3 linked regions of the Archangium violaceum genome follow. The protein of the gene in region 3 interacts with the protein of the main gene of each other region in a pairwise test. Links are inferred from orthologs where the notes say so. Each region holds a gene or a part of one and is shown on either strand. Other genes may lie near its edges.

Evidence for each region. The genes of interacting proteins can lie anywhere in the genome.
Region 1: the proteins of rlmB (region 3) and tsaE interact in binary tests that used the Escherichia coli proteins (3 or more experiments, as listed by UniProt). The link is inferred for Archangium violaceum from one-to-one orthologs.
Region 2: the proteins of rlmB (region 3) and JRI60_RS22195 interact in binary tests that used the Escherichia coli proteins (3 or more experiments, as listed by UniProt). The link is inferred for Archangium violaceum from one-to-one orthologs.

Annotation. Positions count from the first base shown.
Region 1 is NZ_CP069396.1:5,423,001-5,425,999, forward strand. It holds tsaE (tRNA (adenosine(37)-N6)-threonylcarbamoyltransferase complex ATPase subunit type 1 TsaE), read left to right. Parts: upstream 1-1,261; coding sequence 1,262-1,738; downstream 1,739-2,999. Other genes in the region: JRI60_RS22195 (NAD(P)H-hydrate dehydratase), read left to right, coding at 1-1,265; JRI60_RS22205 (hypothetical protein), read left to right, coding at 1,894-2,334; JRI60_RS22210 (sensor histidine kinase), read left to right, coding at 2,400-2,999. UniProt on the Escherichia coli protein: Required for the formation of a threonylcarbamoyl group on adenosine at position 37 (t(6)A37) in tRNAs that read codons beginning with adenine.
Region 2 is NZ_CP069396.1:5,422,088-5,424,998, reverse strand. It holds JRI60_RS22195 (NAD(P)H-hydrate dehydratase), read right to left. Parts: upstream 2,267-2,911; coding sequence 734-2,266; downstream 1-733. Other genes in the region: JRI60_RS22185 (pyridoxine 5'-phosphate synthase), read right to left, coding at 2,653-2,911; acpS (holo-ACP synthase), read right to left, coding at 2,270-2,647; tsaE (tRNA (adenosine(37)-N6)-threonylcarbamoyltransferase complex ATPase subunit type 1 TsaE), read right to left, coding at 261-737; JRI60_RS22205 (hypothetical protein), read right to left, coding at 1-105. UniProt on the Escherichia coli protein: Bifunctional enzyme that catalyzes the epimerization of the S- and R-forms of NAD(P)HX and the dehydration of the S-form of NAD(P)HX at the expense of ADP, which is converted to AMP.
Region 3 is NZ_CP069396.1:8,058,510-8,065,893, forward strand. Bases 1-2,871 are described here. They hold rlmB (23S rRNA (guanosine(2251)-2'-O)-methyltransferase RlmB), read right to left. Parts: upstream 1,924-2,871; coding sequence 1,078-1,923; downstream 1-1,077. Other genes in these bases: tuf (elongation factor Tu), read right to left, coding at 1-509; JRI60_RS32095 (hypothetical protein), read right to left, coding at 1,927-2,376; JRI60_RS32100 (ATP-grasp domain-containing protein), read right to left, coding at 2,446-2,871. Also shown: more of JRI60_RS32100, read right to left, coding at 2,872-3,414; adventurous gliding motility lipoprotein CglB, read right to left, coding at 3,475-4,728; JRI60_RS32110 (HEAT repeat domain-containing protein), read left to right, coding at 5,106-5,753; JRI60_RS32115 (HAD family hydrolase), read left to right, coding at 5,863-6,567; JRI60_RS32120 (hypothetical protein), read left to right, coding at 6,651-7,384. UniProt on the Escherichia coli protein: Specifically methylates the ribose of guanosine 2251 in 23S rRNA.

The DNA of each region.
Region 1 (2,999 bases), 2.6 Mb from region 3 along the record:
CCGAGTCGAAGCGCAACCTGCACGCGCTCGGGCCCTCGGGGATTCAGCCCCAGCCGCTCGGGGCGGTGGCGGAGCCTCGGGGCGGGGACGTGGTGGTGGACGCGCTCTTCGGCACGGGGCTCACGCGGGCTCCGGCCGGGGAGTTCGCCGAGGCCATCCAGCACATGCTCCGCTGGCGCGCGGCGGGCGCGAAGGTGGTGGCCGCAGACATCCCCTCGGGGCTGCACACGGACACCGGCGAGCCCTTCTCTCCCTGCGTGGAGGCGGACGTCACCGTCACCTTCGGCTTCCTCAAGCAGGGGCAGGTGCTGGAGCCCGGCGCCACCCTGTGCGGCGAGCTGCGGTGCGTGGACATCGGCATTCCTCCCGAGGCCGCCGAGCCCCACCCGGGCGTGGAGCTGTTCCTCGTCGAGGAGTCGGATGCGCGAGGGGCCATCGCTCCGCGCCGCTCGGACACGCACAAGGGCACCTACGGGCACGTGCTGGTGGTGGCCGGCAGCCACGGCAAGTCCGGCGCGGCGGCCATGTCCGCCCTGGGAGCGCTGCGCGCGGGCGCGGGGCTCGTCACCGTGGCCACCCGCTCCGAGGTGGTGGAGTCGGTGCTGGGCCATGCGCCCGAGGTGATGGGGTGGCCGTTGGAGAACCGGGGGCCGCTCGGCATGGCGGACCTGGAGCCCCTGCTGGAGGCGGCGGAGAAGAAGGACGTGCTCGTCGTGGGGCCCGGCATCCCCCGGGGCCCGGAGACGACGAAGCTCCTGGGCGAGCTGCTCTCGCGCGTGGATGCGCCCGCGGTGCTGGACGCGGACGCGCTCAACGCCGTGGCCACGGACCTGGACGTGCTGCGCCGGGCGAAGGGGCCGCTGGTGCTCACCCCGCACCCGGGCGAGATGTCCCGGCTCACGGGCGTGCCCACGAAGGATCTCCAGAAGGCCCGCGTGGAGGTGGCGCGGGACTTCGCGCGCACGCACGGGGTGACGCTGGTGCTCAAGGGCGCTCGGACGCTCATCGCTCACGCGGATGGCTCCGTGTACGTCAACCCCACCGGCAACCCGGGCATGGCCACCGGAGGCATGGGGGACGTGCTGAGCGGCGTGCTGGGCGCGCTGCTGGGACAGGGCCTGAAGCTCCCCGAGGCCGCCTGGACTGCGGTCTACGCGCACGGGCTGTCGGCGGACCTGATGGTGGCCCGGCGCGGCAGGCTGGGGTTGATCGCCACGGACGTGGCCAAGGGGATGTGCAACGTGTGGACGAGGTGGAACCGATGAGCGCGCCCTCGCTGGGCCGCACGGTGCTGTCGGGCTCGCCCGAGGAGACGCACCGGCTGGGAGTCCGGCTCGGGGAGCTGCTCCAGCCGGGGGACTTCGTGGGCCTGGTGGGCGACCTGGGCGCGGGCAAGACGCACCTGGTGCGCGGCGTGGCCGAGGGCGCGGGCGTGTCGCGCTCGGAGGTGGCCAGCCCCACCTTCGCCATCGTCTACCCCTACCGGGGCCGGGTGCCGCTCTACCACGCGGACCTCTACCGGCTGGCCGACTACGACGAGCTGTACGCCACGGGCTTCCTGGACCTGGTGGGCGGGGACGGCGCGGTGCTGGTGGAGTGGCTGGACAGGGTTCCGGAGGCCGCGCCCCGCGAGTACCTGCGCATCACCCTCCGGGACACCGGCGAGGAGTCGCGCGAGCTGGTGGCCGAGGCCTGGGGCTCGCGGCCCGCGGCGCTGCTGAAGGCGTGGCTGGGGTAGGGGACTTCAGCTGGTCGTCGTCGCCCTGGCGGACTTCGGGCCTGGTTCCGGAGTCCGCCTGCGGGTCTGGCGGGGGCGCCAGAGAGCATTCCAGCGGACAGTGGGAGGCCGCCATCCTGGGCAGAGCCTCCCGGTCCCTGGGTATCTTCCGCCCCATGCCCCTCTCCCACGCAGCGAAGTGGCTCCTGGTGGTTGTCCCGCTGGCCGGCGCGGTGCTGGCCGGGTGTGGCGCCATCGAGCCTCCCCCTCAGCAGCATCCCCATGCCACCGTCACCTTCGAGGTGACCGTCCCTGCCGACACTCCGGCCGACGCGGTCGTCCTCGTGGTGGGCTCGGACCCCTCACTCGGGACGGACACGGCTCAGGGCTTCCAACTCCGCCGTCAGCGTGAGCGGCTCTATTCGGGCTCGGTGCGCCTCGCGGTGGGCTCGGAGGTGTCCTTCGAGCTCTGGGTGGGTGACGCGTGGCGCCCCGAGCTCGCCATGGACGGCTCGCCCATGTCCCGCCACACCTTCCGGGTGGAGGGGGACATGACGGTGCCCGCCACCGTGGCTCGCTGGGGCGCTCCGAGCAGCGGTCCCCCGCCGAGGGAATGAGGGCGAGGACCCCTGGTCCGAGCCCACATCTCCCCATACGTCAGCTTCGATGTTGGAGATTTCAAATGAGCAACGGCCCCGATTCCAGACGCCCCCGGCCCTGGCGTGTGCTCATCGTCGATGACGATGCCGCCAGTCGGAGGACGGCATCGGCGCTGCTGTCACCCGCCGGTTACGAGGTGGTCTTCGCCATCAACGGCGAAGAGGCGCTGGCCGTCGTGGGCGAGGCTCACCCCGACCTGGTGCTGCTGGACGTGATGATGCCGGGTCTGGACGGCATCGAGGTCTGCCGCCGCCTGCGCGAGCGCTCGGGGAAGGACTACGTCCCCATCATCCTCCTCACGGCGTTGGATGGGAGGCGAGAGGTCGTCCTCGGGCTCGAGGCCGGCGCCGATGACTTCCTCACCAAGCCGGTGCATGGGGCGGAGCTGCGTGCCCGCGTGGCCAACCTCCTCAAGGTGCGCGCCTACCACCAGCTCCTCACCACGCAGCGCGACAGCGCCCTGGCCACCGTGGACGAGCTGCGCCAGCAGATCCTCCAGGCCGATCGCCTGGCGACGCTCGGCACCTTCGCCGCCGGCGTCAGTCACGAGCTCAACAACATCGCCCAGGTCCTCAATAGCGCCGTGGACGAGCTGCCTCCCCAGCCGCCCGCTCCCGAGGAC
Region 2 (2,911 bases), 2.6 Mb from region 3 along the record:
GGGATGCTGCTGAGGGGGAGGCTCGATGGCGCCACACCCGGCCAGCACCGCGCCGGCCAGCGGGACAACCACCAGGAGCCACTTCGCTGCGTGGGAGAGGGGCATGGGGCGGAAGATACCCAGGGACCGGGAGGCTCTGCCCAGGATGGCGGCCTCCCACTGTCCGCTGGAATGCTCTCTGGCGCCCCCGCCAGACCCGCAGGCGGACTCCGGAACCAGGCCCGAAGTCCGCCAGGGCGACGACGACCAGCTGAAGTCCCCTACCCCAGCCACGCCTTCAGCAGCGCCGCGGGCCGCGAGCCCCAGGCCTCGGCCACCAGCTCGCGCGACTCCTCGCCGGTGTCCCGGAGGGTGATGCGCAGGTACTCGCGGGGCGCGGCCTCCGGAACCCTGTCCAGCCACTCCACCAGCACCGCGCCGTCCCCGCCCACCAGGTCCAGGAAGCCCGTGGCGTACAGCTCGTCGTAGTCGGCCAGCCGGTAGAGGTCCGCGTGGTAGAGCGGCACCCGGCCCCGGTAGGGGTAGACGATGGCGAAGGTGGGGCTGGCCACCTCCGAGCGCGACACGCCCGCGCCCTCGGCCACGCCGCGCACCAGGTGCGTCTTGCCCGCGCCCAGGTCGCCCACCAGGCCCACGAAGTCCCCCGGCTGGAGCAGCTCCCCGAGCCGGACTCCCAGCCGGTGCGTCTCCTCGGGCGAGCCCGACAGCACCGTGCGGCCCAGCGAGGGCGCGCTCATCGGTTCCACCTCGTCCACACGTTGCACATCCCCTTGGCCACGTCCGTGGCGATCAACCCCAGCCTGCCGCGCCGGGCCACCATCAGGTCCGCCGACAGCCCGTGCGCGTAGACCGCAGTCCAGGCGGCCTCGGGGAGCTTCAGGCCCTGTCCCAGCAGCGCGCCCAGCACGCCGCTCAGCACGTCCCCCATGCCTCCGGTGGCCATGCCCGGGTTGCCGGTGGGGTTGACGTACACGGAGCCATCCGCGTGAGCGATGAGCGTCCGAGCGCCCTTGAGCACCAGCGTCACCCCGTGCGTGCGCGCGAAGTCCCGCGCCACCTCCACGCGGGCCTTCTGGAGATCCTTCGTGGGCACGCCCGTGAGCCGGGACATCTCGCCCGGGTGCGGGGTGAGCACCAGCGGCCCCTTCGCCCGGCGCAGCACGTCCAGGTCCGTGGCCACGGCGTTGAGCGCGTCCGCGTCCAGCACCGCGGGCGCATCCACGCGCGAGAGCAGCTCGCCCAGGAGCTTCGTCGTCTCCGGGCCCCGGGGGATGCCGGGCCCCACGACGAGCACGTCCTTCTTCTCCGCCGCCTCCAGCAGGGGCTCCAGGTCCGCCATGCCGAGCGGCCCCCGGTTCTCCAACGGCCACCCCATCACCTCGGGCGCATGGCCCAGCACCGACTCCACCACCTCGGAGCGGGTGGCCACGGTGACGAGCCCCGCGCCCGCGCGCAGCGCTCCCAGGGCGGACATGGCCGCCGCGCCGGACTTGCCGTGGCTGCCGGCCACCACCAGCACGTGCCCGTAGGTGCCCTTGTGCGTGTCCGAGCGGCGCGGAGCGATGGCCCCTCGCGCATCCGACTCCTCGACGAGGAACAGCTCCACGCCCGGGTGGGGCTCGGCGGCCTCGGGAGGAATGCCGATGTCCACGCACCGCAGCTCGCCGCACAGGGTGGCGCCGGGCTCCAGCACCTGCCCCTGCTTGAGGAAGCCGAAGGTGACGGTGACGTCCGCCTCCACGCAGGGAGAGAAGGGCTCGCCGGTGTCCGTGTGCAGCCCCGAGGGGATGTCTGCGGCCACCACCTTCGCGCCCGCCGCGCGCCAGCGGAGCATGTGCTGGATGGCCTCGGCGAACTCCCCGGCCGGAGCCCGCGTGAGCCCCGTGCCGAAGAGCGCGTCCACCACCACGTCCCCGCCCCGAGGCTCCGCCACCGCCCCGAGCGGCTGGGGCTGAATCCCCGAGGGCCCGAGCGCGTGCAGGTTGCGCTTCGACTCGGGCGTCAGCTTCGCCCTGTCGCCCACCAGCACCAGCGTCACGGGGAGCCCGGCGGCGTGGAGGAAGCGCGCCGCCACCAGCCCGTCCCCGCCGTTGTTGCCCGGCCCGCACACCACCACGTACCGCCCCTCCGGGGCGCCCAGCTCGCGCGCCGCGTCCGCGAGGAACCGGCCGGCGTTCTCCATCAGCAAAGGGGACGGCATGCCGAAACGGGACTCGGCGGCCTGGTCGGCCGCGCGCATCCTCGCGGCGGTGAGGGCACGGCGCATGGCTCAGCTCCTTTTCTGAAGGATGACCGTCGCGGCGGCGACCCCCGCGTCATGGGTGAGCGCGAGCAGGGCCTCCGCGCCTCGCTTCTCCATCTCCTGGAGAGCCACCCCGGAGAGGCGGAAGCCCGGCGGACCGCCCTGGCGCACCACCTCCATGTCCTGCCAGGTGAGGCCCGGAGGCGCGCCCAGCGCCTTCACCAGGGCCTCCTTGGCGGCGAAGCGGGCCGCGTAGGCACTGGCCGCGTCCGCTCGCGCGCCACACAGCGCCCGCTCGGCCTCCGTGTACACCCGCTCCAGGAAGCGCTCGGCGCGCGGCCCGTCGAGGATGCGCTGGATGCGCGCCACCGAGCAGATGTCCATCCCCAGGCCGAGGATCGCCATGGCACCTATCCCGGGTTGCGCATCAGCTCGACCATCTCCCGCACCGCCCGCTCGAAGCCCACCAGCACCGCCCGCGCGACGATGGAGTGACCGATGTTCAGCTCGTCGATCTCCTGGATGCGCGCGATGGGCAGCACGTTGTCGTAGTTGAGCCCGTGGCCCGCCGCCACCGTCATGCCCAGCCGCGCCGCCGCCTTCGCCGCGTCCACGATGCGGCTCAGCTCCCGCGTCCGCTCGCGCTCGTTGCGCGCCTCGCAGTAGCGC
Region 3 (7,384 bases):
ATGGGGATGGTGTCGCCGGGGAAGTCGTACTTCTTGAGCAGGTCGCGGACTTCCATCTCCACGAGCTCACGCAGCTCGGGGTCGTCCAGCATGTCGACCTTGTTCAGGAAGACCACGATGTAGGGCACGCCCACCTGGCGGGCGAGCAGGATGTGCTCGCGCGTCTGGGGCATCGGGCCGTCGGCGGCCGAGACCACGAGGATGGCGCCGTCCATCTGCGCCGCGCCCGTGATCATGTTCTTCACGTAGTCGGCGTGGCCCGGACAGTCGACGTGCGCGTAGTGACGGTTCTTCGTCTGGTACTCCACGTGCGCCGTGGAGATGGTGATGCCGCGCTCGCGCTCCTCGGGGGCCTTGTCGATCTGGTCGTACGCGAGGAACGTCGCGCCGCCCGTCTTCGCCAGCACCTTGGTGATGGCCGCCGTCAGAGAGGTCTTGCCGTGGTCAACGTGGCCGATGGTGCCGATGTTGACGTGCGGCTTAGTTCTTTCGAACTTTTCCTTGGACATAACGCTCCTCGAAAAAATGGAGCCCCGAACCAGGATTGAACTGGTGACCTCATCCTTACCAAGGATGCGCTCTGCCAACTGAGCTATCGGGGCTTGTATCTGCGACTACAACAACTGGAGCGGGAAATGGGACTCGAACCCACGACATTCAGCTTGGAAGGCTGACGCTCTACCAACTGAGCTATTCCCGCGATGCCGATGGAGGGGGTTGGATTCGAACCAACGAAGGCGTAGAGCCGGCAGATTTACAGTCTGCTCCCTTTGGCCACTTGGGTACCCCTCCGTGACGCTCACATCAACTACATCAAGACCGCTCTTTCTTCCTACTGCTTTTTTGCCCCGGGCCCTCATCCGCGGCCCCGTGCTTGGCCGGCGGCGGGACTTGAACCCGCGACCTACTGATTACAAATCAGTTGCTCTACCGACTGAGCTACACCGGCGTCCATCACTCCGGCTGCGTCCCCCGACCCGCCCTTCCCACCGCCGGGACCGCCTACCGCCCGTCCCGTCGAGGCGCGCCCTTTTAGAAGTCCCCGCCGTCCAAGTCAAGGAGTTTGATCCGGACGGTTCATCTTCCAGCACCGGGACGCGACGTCCCCCGCTGCCGGGCGGCCTCGTATAGCAGAATCGCCGCCGAAACGGACGCATTCAGGGAACCCACCTGACCGAGCATCGGAATCCTGAGCCGGAAGTCGCAGTGCTCGAGCACCCCCTGGCGCACGCCTGCTCCCTCGGCCCCCACCACCACCGCCAACGGGCCGTCCAGCCGGGCGTTCCACATGGGCTCGTTCGAGTGGGGGTCCGCCGCGGCGATCCACACCCCGGCCTCCTTCAGCTCCTCCAGCGTCCGGGACAGGTTGACCACCCGCGCGATGGGGCAGTGCTCCACCGCTCCCGCCGAGGCCTTGGCCACCACGCCCGTCACCGGCACCGCCCGGTCCTTCGCGATGACCACTCCGTGCGCCCCCAGCGCGTGCGCCGAGCGCACGATGGCCCCGAAGTTGTGCGGATCCTGGATGCCGTCCAGGACCACCAACAGGGCAGGCCGCCCGCTCGCCTCGGCCGCGTCCAGCAGGTCCTGCACATCCGCGTACTCGAAGCCACGCAGCTCGGCCACCACGCCCTGGTGCACTCCACCGTCCGCCAGCACCGCCAGGCGCTCCCGGGGCACCCGATCCACCCGGATGCCCGCGTCCCTCGCGCGGCTGAAGATCTCCGCCGCCGCCTTCGCCGAGAGCTGCCCCTCGGTGATGAGCAGGCGCTCCACCCGCTCCGCGTGCGCCCGCAGTGACTCGAGCACCGGGTTCACCCCGTACACGTAGCGCTGCTCGCCGCGCTCACGGTCTCCCCCGCGCTCACGGTCTCCTCCCCGCTCCCCACGCTCACTGCCCCTGGACGAACGCTGGCGTGCCACGGACTAGAGGACCTCGACAGGAATGGAGAACGTCTTCTGCTGCCGGGCGCAGAGCGACTCCGTGCAGATGAAGAAGGTGAGCTTCGCGTCCACCGTGCCCTTGCCCGCCGCCGATGCCTTGAACGGCACCTCGAACCGCGGATCCACGAACTGCTGCCCCGCGGCCTTCTTCGCCACCGAGTCCGTCAGCGCCAGCTTCTCCTTGGCGGGCGTGAGCTGCGTGCCCTTGAGCTCCAGCTTCAGCGGCGCCTCGTCGGACACATGGGCCCCCTGCTTGCTCTTGATGGACAGCACGAACACGCCCTGCTCTCCGGCCTTCACCTGGGTGGACGTGCCTTCCGTGCTCACCTCATAGAGGGTCGTCGGATCCACCTGCCCCTCGGCATGAGCCTGGGCGCAAGCAAGGGCCACCACCGCGGCGGCCAGCGAGGTGATGCGTCGGACGTGCAGCATGGTTCTTCCTCCTTCGTCGGTCGGGTCCACCCTATAACCGACACCCCGATGCCCGGGGGCTCTTTCTGCTCACGCACCGCCCGACGAGGCCTTGGAGGCACGCTTCCGCCGGGGCGGCACCGTCGGCTCCGGTTCCGCCTCCGGCAGCCCCACCCTCGGGCCCCCGGCGCCCAGTTCCTCGGCGCGCTGGATGATGATGCTGGCCAGGTCCAACCCCGTGGCCTTCTCCATCTCCGGAAGGGCCGGCGAGCTGTTGACCTCGAATACCTTGGGGTGCCCCTCCTCCACGTCGAGCAGGTCCACCGCCGCCACCTCCAGCCCCACCAGCCTAGCCGTCTTCTCCGCCGCCAGCCGGTGGGCCTCCGTGAGCTGGAGGCCCTCCAGCCGCGCTCCCCGGTTCAGCGTGTAGGACAGTCGGCCAATCCTCGGCCGGCGCCGCACCGCCGCCACCGCCCTCCCTCCCACCACCAGCACCCGCACGTCCTTCCCTGTGTTCTCCACGTACTGCTGGACGACCAGGTTGTGCCCCAGTCCGAGAATGGCCTCGAGCGCCGCCTCCAACGACTGGAGGCTCTCGCACACCATCACCCCGTGCTTCTCCTGGCCCTGCAGCAGCTTCACCAGCACCGGCACGCCCCCCACCAGCCCCACCATGGCCTTCAGGTCCCCCGCATCGCGCGCCATCACCGTCGCCGGGATGTGGATGCCATGCGCCGACAACAGCTGCAGCGAGCGCATCTTGTTGCGCGACTCGGCGATCGCCCGCGCCGTGTTCACCAGCGGAATCCCGCACATGGCGAACTGGTTCACCACCGCCAGGCCATAGTTGCTGATCGACTGCGCGATGCGCGGGATGACCACGTCGCACGGCGACAGCTTGCGGCGCCGGTAGTAGAGGTTGGCGCTCTTCCCATCCAGGTGCATCTCCACCCGGACCGGGTTGAGCACTCGCACCTGGTGCCCTCTCGCGCGTCCAGCCTCGACAAGACGTCTGGTGGACGAAATGGAAGCGGAGCGCGAGAGGATGGTGATCTTCATGGGCGGCGGGAGCCGGAGACATAGCCCCGACCCCTCACCGCGTAAAGCCGCCCCTGGGGGCTACCGCTTCCGGACGGCTCGCACTTCGATGTTCGCCGGGTTGGCCGGCGTGGACTCCCCGAGGCGCGCGCACACGGAGCCCGTGAAGCGGATGGTATCGCCCGACATGGTCCAGGTGTCCGGACCCTGATCCACACGCTCGCCGTTCAGGTACACCACCACCAGATCATCGGTGCTCGGAAGCTCCTCGGGATCGAAGGTCAGCAGGCATGGATCCGATCCGATCTTCTTGGTGATCTCCTTCAGCGCATTCACCAGCTCGGTCCTGTTGGCCGCCTGATAGAAGCCGCGGGTGCACACCCCCGCGGCCTTGTCGCACGTGTCGCCCGTGCCACAGTCCAGGTCCACCTTGCACGTGCGCGCGAAGCCACCTGCCCTGGCCATGGCGTTGAGGGTCGCCGCGCCCTGGCGCCCCGACTCATTGCCGGAGTTGAAGTCCGCGCCGAAGCCGATGACGATGGTCTGGATGTTCTTGGCGCGCAGCTTCTCCACCGCCACCACCGAGGCGTCCTTGTCGAGGCAGCCGTCCTCCGGAGCGTACTCGCAGCCACCTTCCAGCGTGCAGAAGCACGCGGAGTTCGGGTACGGCTTCGGGAACTGAGCGTTGCAGTTGGGCAGTCCGTCCGTCAGCACCACCACGAAGTCGGACCGTTCCTCCGTCTGCAGCTCCGGAAGCTTGCCCACGTACTCGAGGCTCAGGCCCGTGGGCGTACCACCCACCGGCACCCGGTCGTTCGACGCCGTCCTATAGGTCTTGATGCTCTGGATCTCCGCCAACACACTCTTGGCATTGGCATCGAGCGTGACATCGTCTTCCTTGTCCGCGGTGGGCAGCGGAATCGCCACCGAGCCCGTGGAGCCGCAGTAGTCATCCGACGGGTAGGTGGTGAGGCCGATGCGGGCAATCGTCCCGCTAGTGCCCAGGAAGTCTCCCATCGCCTTCTGCAGCGCGCTCCAGCGCGTGTCGCAGCCGCTCGAGATGGGGCACTGGAACGTGTCGTCGCCGCAGACCACGTTGTTCCTCTTGCAGGCCGCGAGGCTCGGGTCCGCCGGCGCCGTCATCGAGCCGGACGTGTCCACCAGCAGCATCAGGTTCGGCTTGCGCTCACGCGCCTCTATCCGCCGCGTCTCCGTCGTCTGGGTGATGGCCAGCGGCTCCACCGGTTCGAAGTCATAGGTCTGGCATCCCGTGGCAAGCACTCCACCCAGGGTGCCCAACACCAGGGCGCTCAGAAGATTCAGCTTGGCGCGCATAGATTGAAGTCGCTCCTCGATCATCAGGCGCGGGACATGCCCGCGCTCACAGGGAACCGGCCCCGAAAACGCGCCGAGGATACCCTCTCGTACGCACTCTCGGCCAGCCTCCACCCCAGGCCTACCTAAAGGGCAAGGGTGCGTGCACCCTCCGTCATTCTCCACAACGACGCCAGCCCCATCACATCCACCCCTGGCGGCGCGGGCCTTGGCGGCGCTCCCAATCCCTTCAACCCAACACCACCACGATTCAACAATCCACTCTCAATGAAAGCGACTCGCGGTTCTCAACGAAAGCACCCCGGGTGCATCCCATCCGCCCTGGTCTCCGGCCTATAACCTGGGCCCGTCGAACGTCCGTCCGAGGGAGCTTCTCCATGTCCTCCTCCCCTCCGCCCGCCTCCGATCGCGCCCCCCTGCCCTCCCGCGGGTGGTCCGCCCACCTCGTCCGGGCGAGCGCTCTCGCCTCCCTCCTCCTGATCAGCCCCGCCCCCTTCGGACAGGCCTCCGCCGCCAGGATGCCCCCCTCCTCCCCCAGCACGCCCAAGGCCCCCGCGTCGTTGCACCAGGAGATCCTCCGCCTGCTGGAGAGCCCCGAGTCCCTCCCGCGCGAGGCCGATTGGGCTCCCCTTGGCCCCGAGGCCCTCACCGAGCTCTCCGGGCTCGCCGGCAACCCCGACGCCCCCGAGCCCCAACGCACCCGCGCCGTCGCCGCCATGGCCGTCGTCTCCCACCCCGAGGCCTCCCAGCGGCTTCAGCAGCTCTTGCGCAGTTCCGAGGCTCCCCCCTCCCTTCGCGCCGCCGCTACCGTCGCCCTGGGCCGCCGCGCGGGTCTCGAGGCCGTTCCCCTCCTGATGCCCCTCCTGGAGGATCGGAGTGAGCAGGTGCGCGCCACCGCCGCCCAGGCCCTCGGACGCATGGGCGGCGCCGAGGCTCGCAAGGTTTTGGAGGAACGGTTGCCTGTCGAGGAGAGCCTGGAGGTTCGCGAGGCCATCCAGCGCGGGTTGAGCTACATTGAGCCGTAGGTGGGCTCGCAGCGCGCAACTCGCGGCGCTCGCTACCCTCACCCCCGACCCCTCTCCCGGAGGGAGAGGGAGGAGAGTGAGGCTCGCATCGGGACCGGCCTTCCATTACATGGGGGCCATGCGCCCCACCGTCCTCCTCTTCGATATCGATGGCACCCTCGTCACCACCGGCGGCGCCGGCCGTCGCTCCATGAATCTCGCCTTCCAGAAGCTTCATGGCCGCATCGATGCCTGTGACTCCTTCAGCATGTCCGGCATGACCGACCGCGCCATCGTCCGCAAGGCGCTCGATAACATCGGCGTCCACCCCTCCCCCGACGCCATCTCCGCCGTCATCGACTCCTACCTCCAGTTCCTCGCCCAGGAGGTCCCCCTCGTCGATGACCGCGACTACCGCCTCCACCCCGGCATGCGCGAGGCCGTCGAGACCGCCCTCTCCCGCAAGGGCTTCGCCGTCGGCCTCGGCACCGGCAACGTGCGCGAGGGCGCTCGCATCAAGCTCGAGCGCGTCCGCATCCACGACCGCTTCTCCTTCGGTGGTTTCGGCTGCGACCACGAGGACCGCGTCGAGCTCATCCGCCATGGCGCCCGCAGCGGTGCCTCCCTGCTCGGTGCCCCCCTCGAGGAGTGTCGCGTCGTCGTCATCGGTGACACCCCCAAGGATGTCGCCGCCGCCAAGGGGATTGGCGCCACCTGCATCGGTGTCGGCACCGGCAGCTTCACCCCCGAGGCGTTGATCGCCTCCGGCGCTGAGTACGCCTTCCCTGACTTCACCGCCCGCGAAGCGCTCGCCGCCCTGCTCGACGGGCGTTGAGCCGGGTTCGCTCTTCGGGCTCCCCTCCGCCCCGGGTGTGGTATCTCCCGCCGTCCCGCCCGGGACCCGAGGAGGCCCTCCCCATGTCGCTGTCCACCCTGGAAGCCTACGATCTCGTCCGTTTCGCCGAGGCCTTCGACTCGCGCCTCGCCGCCGCCGACGAGCTGCTCGCGGGCCGCTCGGGCCTGGAGCGCGAGAAGGAGTGGTTGGCCACCGCCATCCAGATCCTCCGCACCGAGCGCGCCCCCGCTGCCTCCATCCTCGAGAAGGTCCGCGATCTGCCCGAGCTCGAGGAGGTCCGCGAGGAGTTCGCCTACACCCTCCAGAACCTCTGGGTCGACTCCCTCGAGAAGCTCCACGCCGGCATCACCTTCTGCGCCAGCAGCCGCGCCCCCGTCATCGAGGCCCTCTTCCCCCACCTCAAGTTCCCCCAGCTCCGCCGAGCCTCCCGCGACGCCATCCAGGAGTTCGTCTCCGGCTACGAGCGCCGCCTCAAGTCCTCCTACGTCTCCCGCATCCTCGCCCGCGACGACTTCTCCTTCGTCCGCCCCGTCCTCGACCAGGTCGCCGCCGCCTTCTCCCAGTGGCAGTCCAGCTTCGTCCCCGTCCAGCTCCCCCACGAGCAGGCCGCTCCCCTCCGCGCCGAGCTCATCGCCCTCGGCAAGCGGTTGGATCTCGCCCTCCGTCAGGCCCGCTGTCTCGCCGAGGCCGCCCTCGCCCCCGTCCCGGATGCCTTCGAGAACTCGGGCCTCGCCGCCAAGCCTCGCAAGCGCGCCGGCCGCGGGCTGCCCTTCCTCGACTCGCCCGAGGTCAGTGA